DNA from 2 places in the Rhodopseudomonas parapalustris genome. Region 2 is predicted to be linked to the other one. Evidence: riboswitches for the same ligand, from Rfam matches in the RefSeq annotation. Region 2 holds a riboswitch; the other holds the start of a gene.

Region 1 (5,446 bases), on a different contig from region 2:
CAGCTCGACGGCATCACGTAGGCGTAGATCCGGCTTCTGGAGTACACCGCCTCGGCGACGCGGTGGCCGTGATTGCCGGAGACCACGATCGGGTTGCCGTTGGGATCGATGCCGCTGACGACGCCGACATGGCCGCCGCGCCTACCGCGCGACATCACCGCGATCGCGCCGACTTGCGGACCGGAGATGCGTTGACCGTAGCGCGCGAACGAGCTCGCCATGTCCGAACCGGTGCCCTGGTGACCGGTCCGTTGCAGCACCATGTTCATGAACCGCGCACACCACAGGGCGCGCCGGCCGGTCGGATTGCCGCGACCGATGAAACTACGCGCTTCGGCGACCAGGCTCGAACCCGCGCCGCCGCCGTTCCACGACTGCCATTGCGAATCCTGCATCTGCTGCTGCGCGGCGACGCGGTGACGGCGACCATGGCGCTTCTGCGCGGCGGGCTGCAACTGCGGCTGCGTCATTGCGGCCGAGACGTTCATCGCCGGGTCGCTGAAGCCGAACGCAGGCGCTGCGACGTCGGCCTGCTGCTGCGCGATGCGGCCGTGACGGCGCGAGACGTGCGAGCGACGGTGATGGTGCGCGTGACGCGATGCGGCATGATGCGCGTGGTTGGATGCATGAGCGTGGTGACGGTGCAAGGGCTTCGCCGATGCGGGTGCAGCGATCGCCACGAACGCCGAGACACCCAGCACGGCAGTGACGACACGGAACAAGCCGAACGCAGTGAACAATACCATACAGACTTTTTCTCCCGAACTCCCAGAACACGCCGACCCGCCCCACGGGTCGACATCGGGGTCGACGCGTTAATCGACCGGGGATGGCGAGAGCATGGCCCTGAGACAGCGAGAGTCGGATTTGAGTGGAATTTTCGAGGAAATTCCGTGATACGCGCCATTTCTGCACGTATCGCGTGCGACGCACCCGCCGCCGCACGCGTTAACTAATCGTTAGTATCTGCTACGGGGCGACGTAATCGGCCGGTTCGACGGGCGATTTTTTCTGTGCGCGGCTGAGCAGGAAAACGCCCTGCTCGCCGAACATGTTCCAGAACCACCACGGCGCGTTCAGCCGCAGCGGCCGACCGTAGCGATCGAGCGCCACCGCGCGCTCCATCTTCACCCCGATCTCGCCGCACAGCCCGACGAAATCCTTGATGGTGCAGAAGTGAATGTTCGGCGTGTCGTACCAGGTCGCCGGCAAATTGTCGGTACGCGGCATCTGACCGTGGATCAGCAATTGCAGCCGCATGTTGATGTAGCCGAAATTCGGAAACGACACGATCGCGCGCCGCCCGATCCGCAGCAGATTCTCCAGCACCTCTTTCGGCTGCCGCGTCGCCTGCAGCGTCTGCGACAGGATCACGTAGTCGAACGCATCGTCGACGTAGTGATCGAGGTCGGTGTCGGCATCGCCCTGCACCACCGCGAGCCCGCGCGCGACGCAGCGGTTGACGCCCTCGCGCGACAGCTCGATACCGCGGCAATCGACGCCGCGGGATTCGAGGAGCTGCATCAGGTCGCCTTCGCCGCAGCCGACGTCGAGCACCTTCGTGCCCGACTCGACCATGTCGGCGACCAAGAGATGATCGGCGCGATGCACGCGCAATTGCGGCCGCGCGTGCGCTTCCAGCGGCAAGCTTTCCTGCACCGACATGATCAGCGCTCCGCCTTGCCGATGCCGTGCGCCGCACCGGCCGACTGCAGGAAGGCGCGCGCGATATCGATGAACTCCGGCTCGTCGAGCAGGAACGCGTCGTGGCCCTTGTCGGTCACGATCTCGGCGAACGAGACCCGCGCGCCGCCGGCGTTGAGCGCATGCACGATGGCGCGCGACTCCGAGGTCGGAAACAGCCAGTCGGAGGTGAACGACACCACGCAGAACCTTGTCTGCGTCCCGCGAAACGCCGCCGCCAGCACGCCGTCGTGGTCGGCGGCGATGTCGAAGTAATCCATCGCGCGGGTCAGATACAGATAGGAATTCGCGTCGAACCGCTCGACGAAGGACGAGCCCTGATAGCGCAGGTAGCTCTCGACCTGGAAGTCGGCGTCGAACGAAAACGTCGGTAGTTCGCGGTCCTGCATCTTGCGACCGAACTTCCGATGCAGCGCGGCATCCGACAGGTAAGTGATGTGTGCAGCCATCCGCGCCACCGCGAGGCCGCGATGCGGGAAGCAGCCGTGCTCGAAGTAACGGCCGTGCTGCCAGTCCGGGTCGGCCATCACCGCCTGGCGGCCGAGCTCGTGGAAGGCGATGTTCTGCGCCGAATGCCGGGTCGCGCAGGCGATTGCCAACGCCGAGAACACCCGTTCGGGGAATGCGACCGACCATTGCAACACCTGCATGCCGCCCATCGAGCCGCCGACGACGCAGAACAGTTTGTCGATGCCGAGCCGGTCGATCAGCATCGCCTGGGCGCGGACCATGTCGGGAATGGTGATGACCGGAAAATCGAGTCCCCAGGCCTTACCGGTGGCGGGGTTGATGGAGGCGGGGCCGGTGGAGCCCATGCAGCCGCCGATCACGTTCGAGCAGATCACGAAATAGCGGTCGGTATCGATCGGCTTGCCGGGGCCGACCAGGGTCAGCCAGCCGCCGGGCTTGCCGGTGATCGGATGCGCATTGGCGATGTGCTGGTCCATGGTCAGGGCGTGGCAGACCAGGATGGCATTGCTCTTGTCGGCGTTCAGCGTTCCGTAGGTCTGGTAGGCGATCTGGAACGGGCTCAGCTCGATGCCGCAATCCAGCGGCAGCGGCTGATCGGCCCCGAACTGCGCGACCAGCGAATGCGGGTGATCGACCTCCTGGGTCCTCTCGCCGGCGGCTATTTTCTGCCCCTTTACCGAATGGATATTCATCATACGCCTGCCAACGGCCTCGACATCCCGGGATGCCCCGGTTCGACCTCAGATAAGAACGGCAGGGCGAATAAAAAACCCGGCCTGAACATTGGTTCGGCCGGGATCGGAACTATCCCCGGCCTGTTTAGCGAGTTGTTTAACGTGGCTGCAAGCCGGCCGGCTCAAATGACCACGGGATCGCGGAGACGATAGTCTTAAAGGCGGCCGGACGTCAATATGGGGGGCATTGCGCCGTGCACGGAGTACCTCTCCCGCCTGCGGGAGAGGTCGGATCGCGCAGCGATCCGGGTGAGGGCACTCCGCTCCGCGAGTCGCGGGCTCATTGCCTGGGATGCCCTCACCCCAGCCCTCTCCCGCAAGCGGGAGAGGGGGCGCGTTGCGGATTACGGCAACGCCTCGGCCAACAAGGGCAAATTCCTTTGCCTTCAATCGTCTGGTTTCCTAAGCAGAAGGTCGCATCGCGTATCGCCTGAAGGTTCTGAAGCAATGACCAAGCCGCCCTCGCCGCCGTCGCTCACCGAGCTGCGCCAGGAGATCGACAGCATCGACGAGCAGGTGCACCAACTGTTGATGCAGCGCGGCGACATCATCGACCGGCTGATCGCGGTGAAGCAGACCCAGGAGGTCGGCTCGGCGTTCCGCCCGGCGCGCGAGGCCGACATGATGCGGCGTCTGGTGCAGCGTCATCACGGCATTCTGCCGCTCGACACCGTCGAGAGCATCTGGCGGGTCATCATCGCGACTTTTACCTATGTGCAGGCGCCATTCTCTGTGCACGCCGACCAGTCGCTCGGCGAGTCGGCGATGCGGGATTCCGCCCGCTTCCATTTCGGCTTCACGGTCCCCTACGTGGCGCACTTCTCCGCCTCCGCGGCGGTCGATGCCGTGGCGAAATCCAAGGGCGATCTGGCGCTGGTGTCGGCGACCTCCGGCAACACTCCGTGGTGGCTGGCGCTGGAGGCCGACGGCGCGCCCAAGATCATCGCCCGGCTGCCGTTCATCGAACGGGCCGACCACCCGGCGGCGCTGCCGGTGTTCGTGGTGTCCCGGGTCGCCGACAGCGCCATGGTCACCGAGGTCGAGACCTGGAGCATCCGGGTGTCGGGCTGGAGCGCCGATACCGCCCGGGCGCTGTCGCCGCTGGCCGACGTCGTGGCGGTGCCGGATACCGCTTTTGACGGCGCAGCGCTGCTGGTGTCGATCCCGGCGCCCGGCGGCCTCGATCAGATCAAGGCTGCCCTGATCGCAGCGGGGGCCTCCCTCCGTTCGTCGGCCCTCGTCGGCAGCCACGCAAGGCGCTATACGGTGCCCCCGAGCGGCAAGTCCGCGTAATTACCGGACCTCAGCCGCCCGACGATTTTTCCGGAGTTGACGATGTCACGTCCCGTGCCGAATCCCGGCATCCTCGATATTGCGCCCTACACCCCTGGCAAGAGCCCGGTGGCCGAGCCCGGCCGCAAGGTGTTCAAGCTCTCGGCCAACGAAACCCCGTTCGGCCCGTCGCCGCACGCGATCGCGGCCTATAAGAGCGCGGCGGATCATCTCGAGGACTATCCGGAAGGCACCTCGCGGGTGCTGCGCGAGGCGATCGGCAAGGCCTACGGCCTCGATCCCGCCCGCATCATCTGCGGCGCCGGCTCGGACGAGATCCTCAACCTGCTGGCGCACACTTATCTGGCGCCCGGCGACGAGGCGATCTCAAGCCAGCACGGCTTCCTGGTGTACCCGATCGCCACGCTGGCGAACGGCGCCAAGAACGTGGTGGCGCCCGAGAAGAATCTGACCACCGACGTCGACGCCATGCTGGCGGCGGTGACGCCGAACACCAAGCTGGTGTGGCTCGCCAACCCGAACAACCCGACCGGGACCTACATCCCGTTCGACGAGGTGAAGCGCCTCCGTGCGGGTCTGCCCAGCCATGTCGTGCTGGTGCTCGACGCCGCCTATGCCGACTACGTGATAAAGAACGACTACGAACTCGGCATCGAGCTGGTGTCGACCACCGAGAACACCGTGCTGACCCACACCTTCTCCAAGGTGCATGGCCTCGCCGCGCTGCGGATCGGCTGGATGTTCGGCCCGGCCAACATCGTCGATGCGGTCAACCGCATCCGCGGGCCGTTCAACGTCTCGGTGCCGGCACAGCTCGCCGCGGTCGCGGCGATCCAGGACACCGGCCACGTCGAGCGCTCGCGCGCGCACACCGACAAGTGGCGCAACCAGCTTGCCGAAGAGCTGCCCAAGCTCGGGCTGACGGTGACGCCGAGCGTGTGCAACTTCGTGCTGATCCACTTCCCGACCACCAAGGGCAAGACCGCGGCGGACGCCGACGCGTTCCTGACCCAGCGCGGTCTGGTGCTGCGTGCGCTGAACAATTACGGCCTGCCGCATGCGCTGCGCATGACCATCGGCACCGACGAAGCCAACGCGCTGGTGCTCGAGAACTTGCGCGAGTTCATGGGTCAGCCATGAACTCTGCGCCGATGTTTCGCAAAGTCGCACTGATCGGCTTCGGCTTGATCGGCGGTTCGATCGCGCGCGGTGCGAAGTCGCTCGGCCTTGCCGGCGAGATCGTC
Region 2 (5,446 bases):
TGCTGATCTGGATCAGCGTCGGACGCGGTCTTCGGCCGCTGCAGACGATCGCGTCGGATCTTCGCCGCCGCGACGCCGACGACATGAGCGCCGTCGATGCCAGCCGTACGCCGTCGGAGGTGAAGCCGCTGACCCAGGCGCTCAACGCACTGTTCGACAAGGTCGCGCTGGCACGGCGGCACGAGCGGGAGATTACGGCGTTCGCGGCGCACGAGCTGCGCAGCCCGCTCACCGCCTTGAAGACCCAGGCGCAAGTCGCGCTCGCCGCCAACGATCCGGCGGTGTCACGGGCGGCGCTGCAACAGATCCTGCTCGCGGTCGATCGTGCCACAAGGCTGGTGCGGCAACTGCTGACGCTCGCCCGGCTCGACGCGCATGCCGAAGTCGACGACCGCGCGCGCGTGCCGATGCGCGCGCTGATCGAGGAGGTGGTCCGCGCCACACCACACGCCGACGGCATCGAGGTGACGATCGACGACGATCTCCGCGACGTGGTGTGGTGTGGTCATCGCGAGTGTCTCGAGCTCGCGATCCGCAATCTGCACGAGAACGCCGTGCAGTACATGCGGGGCGGAGGGCAGGTGAGTTGGCGGATCGGCGACACCGCTGCCACGGTTCTGGTCGAGGACACCGGTCCCGGCGTGGCCACGGACGAGCTCGACAAGATCGGTCAGCGTTTCTTCCGCGGCCGCAACAAATCCGTGATCGGCAGCGGCCTCGGGCTCGCGATCGCCTCGCTTGCGGTGGAGCGCAGCGGCGCCGGCCTGCAGCTCGCCAACCGCAGCGACCGCTCAGGCTTTCGCGCCGAGATCACGCTGCGGTCCGATCGATAGCTTCGAGGCTGAGCTCCGTCATTGCGAACGCAGCGAAGCAATCACGGCATCGCGTAAGACGCCGGATCGCTTCGTCGCTCCGCTCCTCGCAATGACGACACGGAGCCTTGATCGCTCACACCTTGTCGAGTGCGGTGAGCAGATCTTCGATCAGGTCGTCCTTGTGCTCCAGCCCGGCTGACAGCCGGATGAAGCCTTCGCTGATGCCGAGCTCGGCGCGCGCTTCGGGTTTGAGCCGCTGATGCGTGGTCGTCGCCGGGTGGGTGACGAGGCTCTTGGCGTCGCCGAGATTGTTGCTGATCTTCACCAGCTTCAGCGCGTTCAGGAAGCGGAACGCCTCGGCCTTGCCGCCCTTTACCTCGAAGCCGACCAGGGTCGAACCGGCGCCCATCTGCTTCTTCACCGTTTCGGCCTGCGGATGGTCGGCGCGGCCCGGATAGACCAGACGCGGCACCTTCGGGTGGCCTGCCAGCGCGTCGGCAATCGCCGCCGCATTGGACGTCTGCTTCTCGACCCGGATCGACAGCGTCTCGAGCCCCTTCAGCAGCACCCAGGCGTTGAACGGCGACAGCGACGGCCCGGTCTGGCGCAGGAAGATCTGGATGTGTTCTTCGATGAACGCCTGCGACGACAGCACCACGCCGCCGAGGCAGCGGCCCTGGCCGTCGATGTGCTTGGTGGCCGAATACACCACGACGTCCGCGCCGAGCTTCAGCGGGCTCTGCCAGATCGGGGTGGCGAACACGTTGTCGACGACGAGGCGCGCGCCGCCCGCATGGGCGACTTCCGCGATCGCGCCGATGTCGAGCACGTCGAGCGTCGGGTTGGTCGGGCTTTCCAGGAAGCAGGTCCTGGTGTTGGGCCGCATCGCGCGGCGCCACTGGTCGAGATCGAGGCCGTCGACCAGCGTCGACTCGATGCCGTAGCGCGGCAGCAGATCCTCGACGATGTAGCGACACGAGCCGAACATCGCTTTCGACGCGACCACATGGTCGCCGGCGCGCAGTGGCGCCAGGATCGCGGCCGTGACGGCAGCCATGCCGGTGGCGGTGGCGCGTGCGGCTTCGGCTCCCTCGAACTCCGCCATCCGCTGCTCGAAGCTGAACACGGTGGGGTTGGAGAAGCGCGAATATTGGAAGCCGGCGTCGTCGCCGGTGAAGCGCGCCTCGCACTGTTCGGCGCTGTCGTAGACGAAGCCCTGGGTCAGGAACAACGCTTCGGAGGTCTCGCCGAATTGCGAGCGCAAGCTGCCGGCATGCACCAGGCGGGTCTCGCGGCGGAAATGAGCGGTAGCAGGGACGGGAATCGTCGGTTTGGTCTCGGACATGTGGTCTCCAGCGTGCCCACATCGGGACGATGGGGGCACAAAAAAACCGGCCTGGGGATCAACCCTCGGGCCGGGACCACAACGTCCCCGGCCTGTTTAGCGACTTGTTTAACGTGGCTGCAAGCCGGCCGGCTCAAATCACCACGGGATAAGTCGGGCTCTTAATCCTCCGTACTCTTCCCGTCAAGCCGGGCTTCGGCTAGCGGTTGAGGCTCGTATCTGAGTTTCCCGGAGGGCATGGCTGCGCTCCGAAGGACCAACATCGTGCCGTTCACTTTGCCGCCCGACGCCGACGGAATTCTGCCCGACCGCATGATTGCGGCGATGACGGAATCGGGCCTGATCCTGCCGGAATATCCGTTCGTCGAAAGCCAGATCCAGCCGGCCAGTCTCGATCTGCGGCTCGGGCCGATCGCCTATCGGGTCCGCGCCAGCTTCCTGCCGGGGCCGGACTGCACCGTCGCTGAGCGGATCGACGAGCTGAAGCTGCACGAGATCGACCTGTCGGACGGCGCGGTACTGGAGACCAACTGCGTCTATATCGTGCCGCTGCTCGAAAGCCTGGCGCTGCCGCGCCACATCGTGGCGGCCGCCAACCCGAAAAGCTCGACCGGGCGGCTCGACGTGTTCACCCGGGTGATCGCCGACGGCACGCGCCGCTTTGACATGATCGGCGCCGGCTATCACGGCCCGCTTTATGCCGAGATCAGCCCGAAGACTTTCCCGGTGCTGCTCCGCGAAGGCTCGCGGCTGTCACAGGTGCGCTTCCGCGTCGGCCAGGCCACGCTGGAGCAGGACGAGCTTGATGCGCTGCACGATGCCGAGCGGCTGGTCGATGCCGACGACGCTGATCTGACCGGCGGCGTCGCGCTCAGCGTCGACCTCTCGGGCGAGAATTCAGACGGCTTTGTCGGCTACCGCGCCAAGCGCCACACCGGCGTGGTCGATATCGATCGCCGCGGCGGCTATGCGGTCGGTGAATTCTGGGAGCCGATCGCGGCCCGCCCGGATGGCACGCTGATCCTCGACCCCGGCGAGTTCTACATCCTGGCGTCGAAGGAAGCGGTCCAGGTGCCGCCGGACTACGCCGCCGAGATGGTGCCGTTCGATCCCTTGGTCGGCGAATTCCGCGTGCATTACGCGGGCTTCTTCGATCCCGGCTTCGGCTACGAAGGCGCCGGCGGCTCGGGTGCCCGCGCGGTGCTCGAAGTGCGTTCGCGCGAAGTGCCGTTCATCCTCGAGCACGGCCAGATCGTCGGACGCCTGATCTACGAAAAGATGCTGTCGCGCCCCGACGCGATGTACGGCCAGCGCATCGGTTCGAACTACCAGGCTCAGGGCCTGAAGCTGAGCAAGCATTTCAAAACCTAAGCTCGATCAGGGCCGCTGACGCTCAGCATCCCCCGCAGCAAGTCTGAGGGTTGTGTTCAAGTCCGGCTCGTGAAAAGTCAGTCGGACCGGTGGCCGTTGTCTCGATCGCGCGCCACCGCGCAACGACAACGATAAGGAATGCCCGATGGGAGCAACGTCCGAGACCGCGCAAGCGGCGCGGTCGCGCGCATGGCACGGCGTCGCCGATCTGTATCACGCGCTGTTCACTGGCCTGATCCTCACGCTGGTCAGCCGCCGCGGCACGGCGGACGCTGCCGAGTTCGTGTTTCGGGTGTTTCGCCGTCAGCAGCAGGAGCGCTTCGTCGCCGGCCTTGCCAAGCTCGGCCTCGACCATCTGCCGCCAGCGGTCGCGGCGGCGCAGTATCACTATCTGTCGAATTGGATCGGCGGCGTGCACGTCGAATACATGTACGAAACCGACCGCAAGGCGTGGATTCGCTATCCGCCGCCGCGCTGGATCTGGCGCGGCACCGCGATCTGCGGCGTGCCCGGCGAGGTGTCGAAGGCGATGCTGCGCGGCTGGCACGCCAATAACGGCGTCGCGCTCGGCAATCTCAAGCTCGGCTTCGTCTGCACCAAGCAGAGCGTCGACGGCCAGGACGGATTGGAAGGCTATTACTATGAGGCCGACGAGCTGCTGGAACCGGATCAGCGGCTGCAGTTCGCCCGGCATCTCGAGGCGCCGCTGTTCGATCCTGCCGCCGCGCCGGCGTTGCCGGTCGAGAGCTGGCCAAAGCCGCGGCTGGAGAAGGCCCACCGCAACTACGCCATGGAATATGTCCGCACAGCGGCTCCGGTCCTGGTGCAACTGTTCGGTCCGCTCGATGGCGGCTACTTGTTGCATCTCACCGGCAAACTGATCGGGATGCAGTCCTACGACGATCTGGCGCAGGCCCTCGGCATCACCGGCCGCGATGCCGCCGGCTTTGCCGCTCTGTTGCGAGCGCTGCTCGACGCCCAGGGTGACGAGGTCGAATTGCGCGACTCTGGCGGCAGCTTCGAGCTACGACAAACCGGCTGGGGCCTGATGGACGGCGTCGCCGATGCCCATCCGGCCTGCCTGCGTGTGCTCGAAGGTCTGGCCGAGGGGCTGGCCGCTGCCTGCGGCCGAGGCATCGCTGTCAGCCTGACTGGCGATCACCGCACCATGCCGCTGCAGTGGACGGTGCGCTGAGCCCGCGCTCCGACCTGTTCGCGGGCGGCCATGCGCGGTGTGAGCATCGCGCCCGCCGAGAACGGTGATAGGAAGGCTGGTGCCCGGCTGAAGATCGGGCCTCGGGGGAAACACATGTCCGATATCGCCGTGGCGGAGTTGCCACCGGTCGCGCAGCCCGCGCCGGCTCCGCCAGCCCCCACGCCACCGCCGCCGAAGAATCCGCTGCTCGACGACGGCATCCTGCGGACATTGTTGCGGCTGTCGTGGCCGAACGTGGTGGCGCTGACCGCCGGCACCTGTGTGGCGGTGGCCGAAACCTCCTATATCGGCCGGCTCGGCACAGAGGCGCTGGCCGCGATGGCGCTGGTGTTTCCGTTCGTGATCCTGACCATGACGATGTCCGGCGGCGCGATGGGCGGCGGCGTCGCGTCGGCGATCGCGCGGGCGCTCGGTTCGGGCAACGACGACCGCGCCGCGGCGCTGGCGATGCACGCGCTCCTGATCGGGCTGTGCTTCGGCCTGGTGTTCACGGTGGGAATGCTGACTTTCGGGGAGCGGGCGCTGGAGCTGCTCGGCGGCCGCGGTGCGGTGCTGAGCCAGGCGGCCGGCTACGTCCACATCTTCTTCGCCGGCGCGGTGGTGCCGTGGCTGATGAACACCTTCGCGGCGATCCTGCGCGGCACCGGCAATATGAAGCTGCCGTCGGCGATGATCCTCAGTTCGGCGATGCTGCAGATC

The links. Region 2 has a riboswitch for S-adenosylmethionine ahead of M9H71_RS11555 (O-succinylhomoserine sulfhydrylase). Riboswitches for the same ligand answer to the same signal wherever they lie in the genome.
Region 1: linked by a shared signal. The riboswitch ahead of metX (homoserine O-acetyltransferase MetX) and the one ahead of M9H71_RS11555 (O-succinylhomoserine sulfhydrylase) in region 2 are both predicted to bind S-adenosylmethionine.

What each region holds. Positions count from the first base shown of each region.
Region 1 is NZ_JAMKBZ010000029.1:49,953-55,398, reverse strand. Features, by position in the region: gene M9H71_RS20625 (TIGR02594 family protein) at 1-746, opposite strand, end outside; gene metW (methionine biosynthesis protein MetW) at 970-1,665, opposite strand; gene metX (homoserine O-acetyltransferase MetX) at 1,668-2,870, opposite strand; SAM riboswitch at 2,974-3,053, opposite strand; gene M9H71_RS20610 (chorismate mutase) at 3,357-4,202, shown strand; gene hisC (histidinol-phosphate transaminase) at 4,245-5,342, shown strand; gene M9H71_RS20600 (prephenate/arogenate dehydrogenase family protein) at 5,339-5,446, shown strand, end outside.
Region 2 is NZ_JAMKBZ010000010.1:147,742-153,187, forward strand. Features, by position in the region: gene M9H71_RS11550 (ATP-binding protein) at 1-833, shown strand, start outside; gene M9H71_RS11555 (O-succinylhomoserine sulfhydrylase) at 949-2,160, opposite strand; SAM riboswitch at 2,236-2,315, opposite strand; gene M9H71_RS11560 (2'-deoxycytidine 5'-triphosphate deaminase) at 2,425-3,531, shown strand; gene M9H71_RS11565 (hypothetical protein) at 3,677-4,726, shown strand; gene M9H71_RS11570 (MATE family efflux transporter) at 4,841-5,446, shown strand, end outside.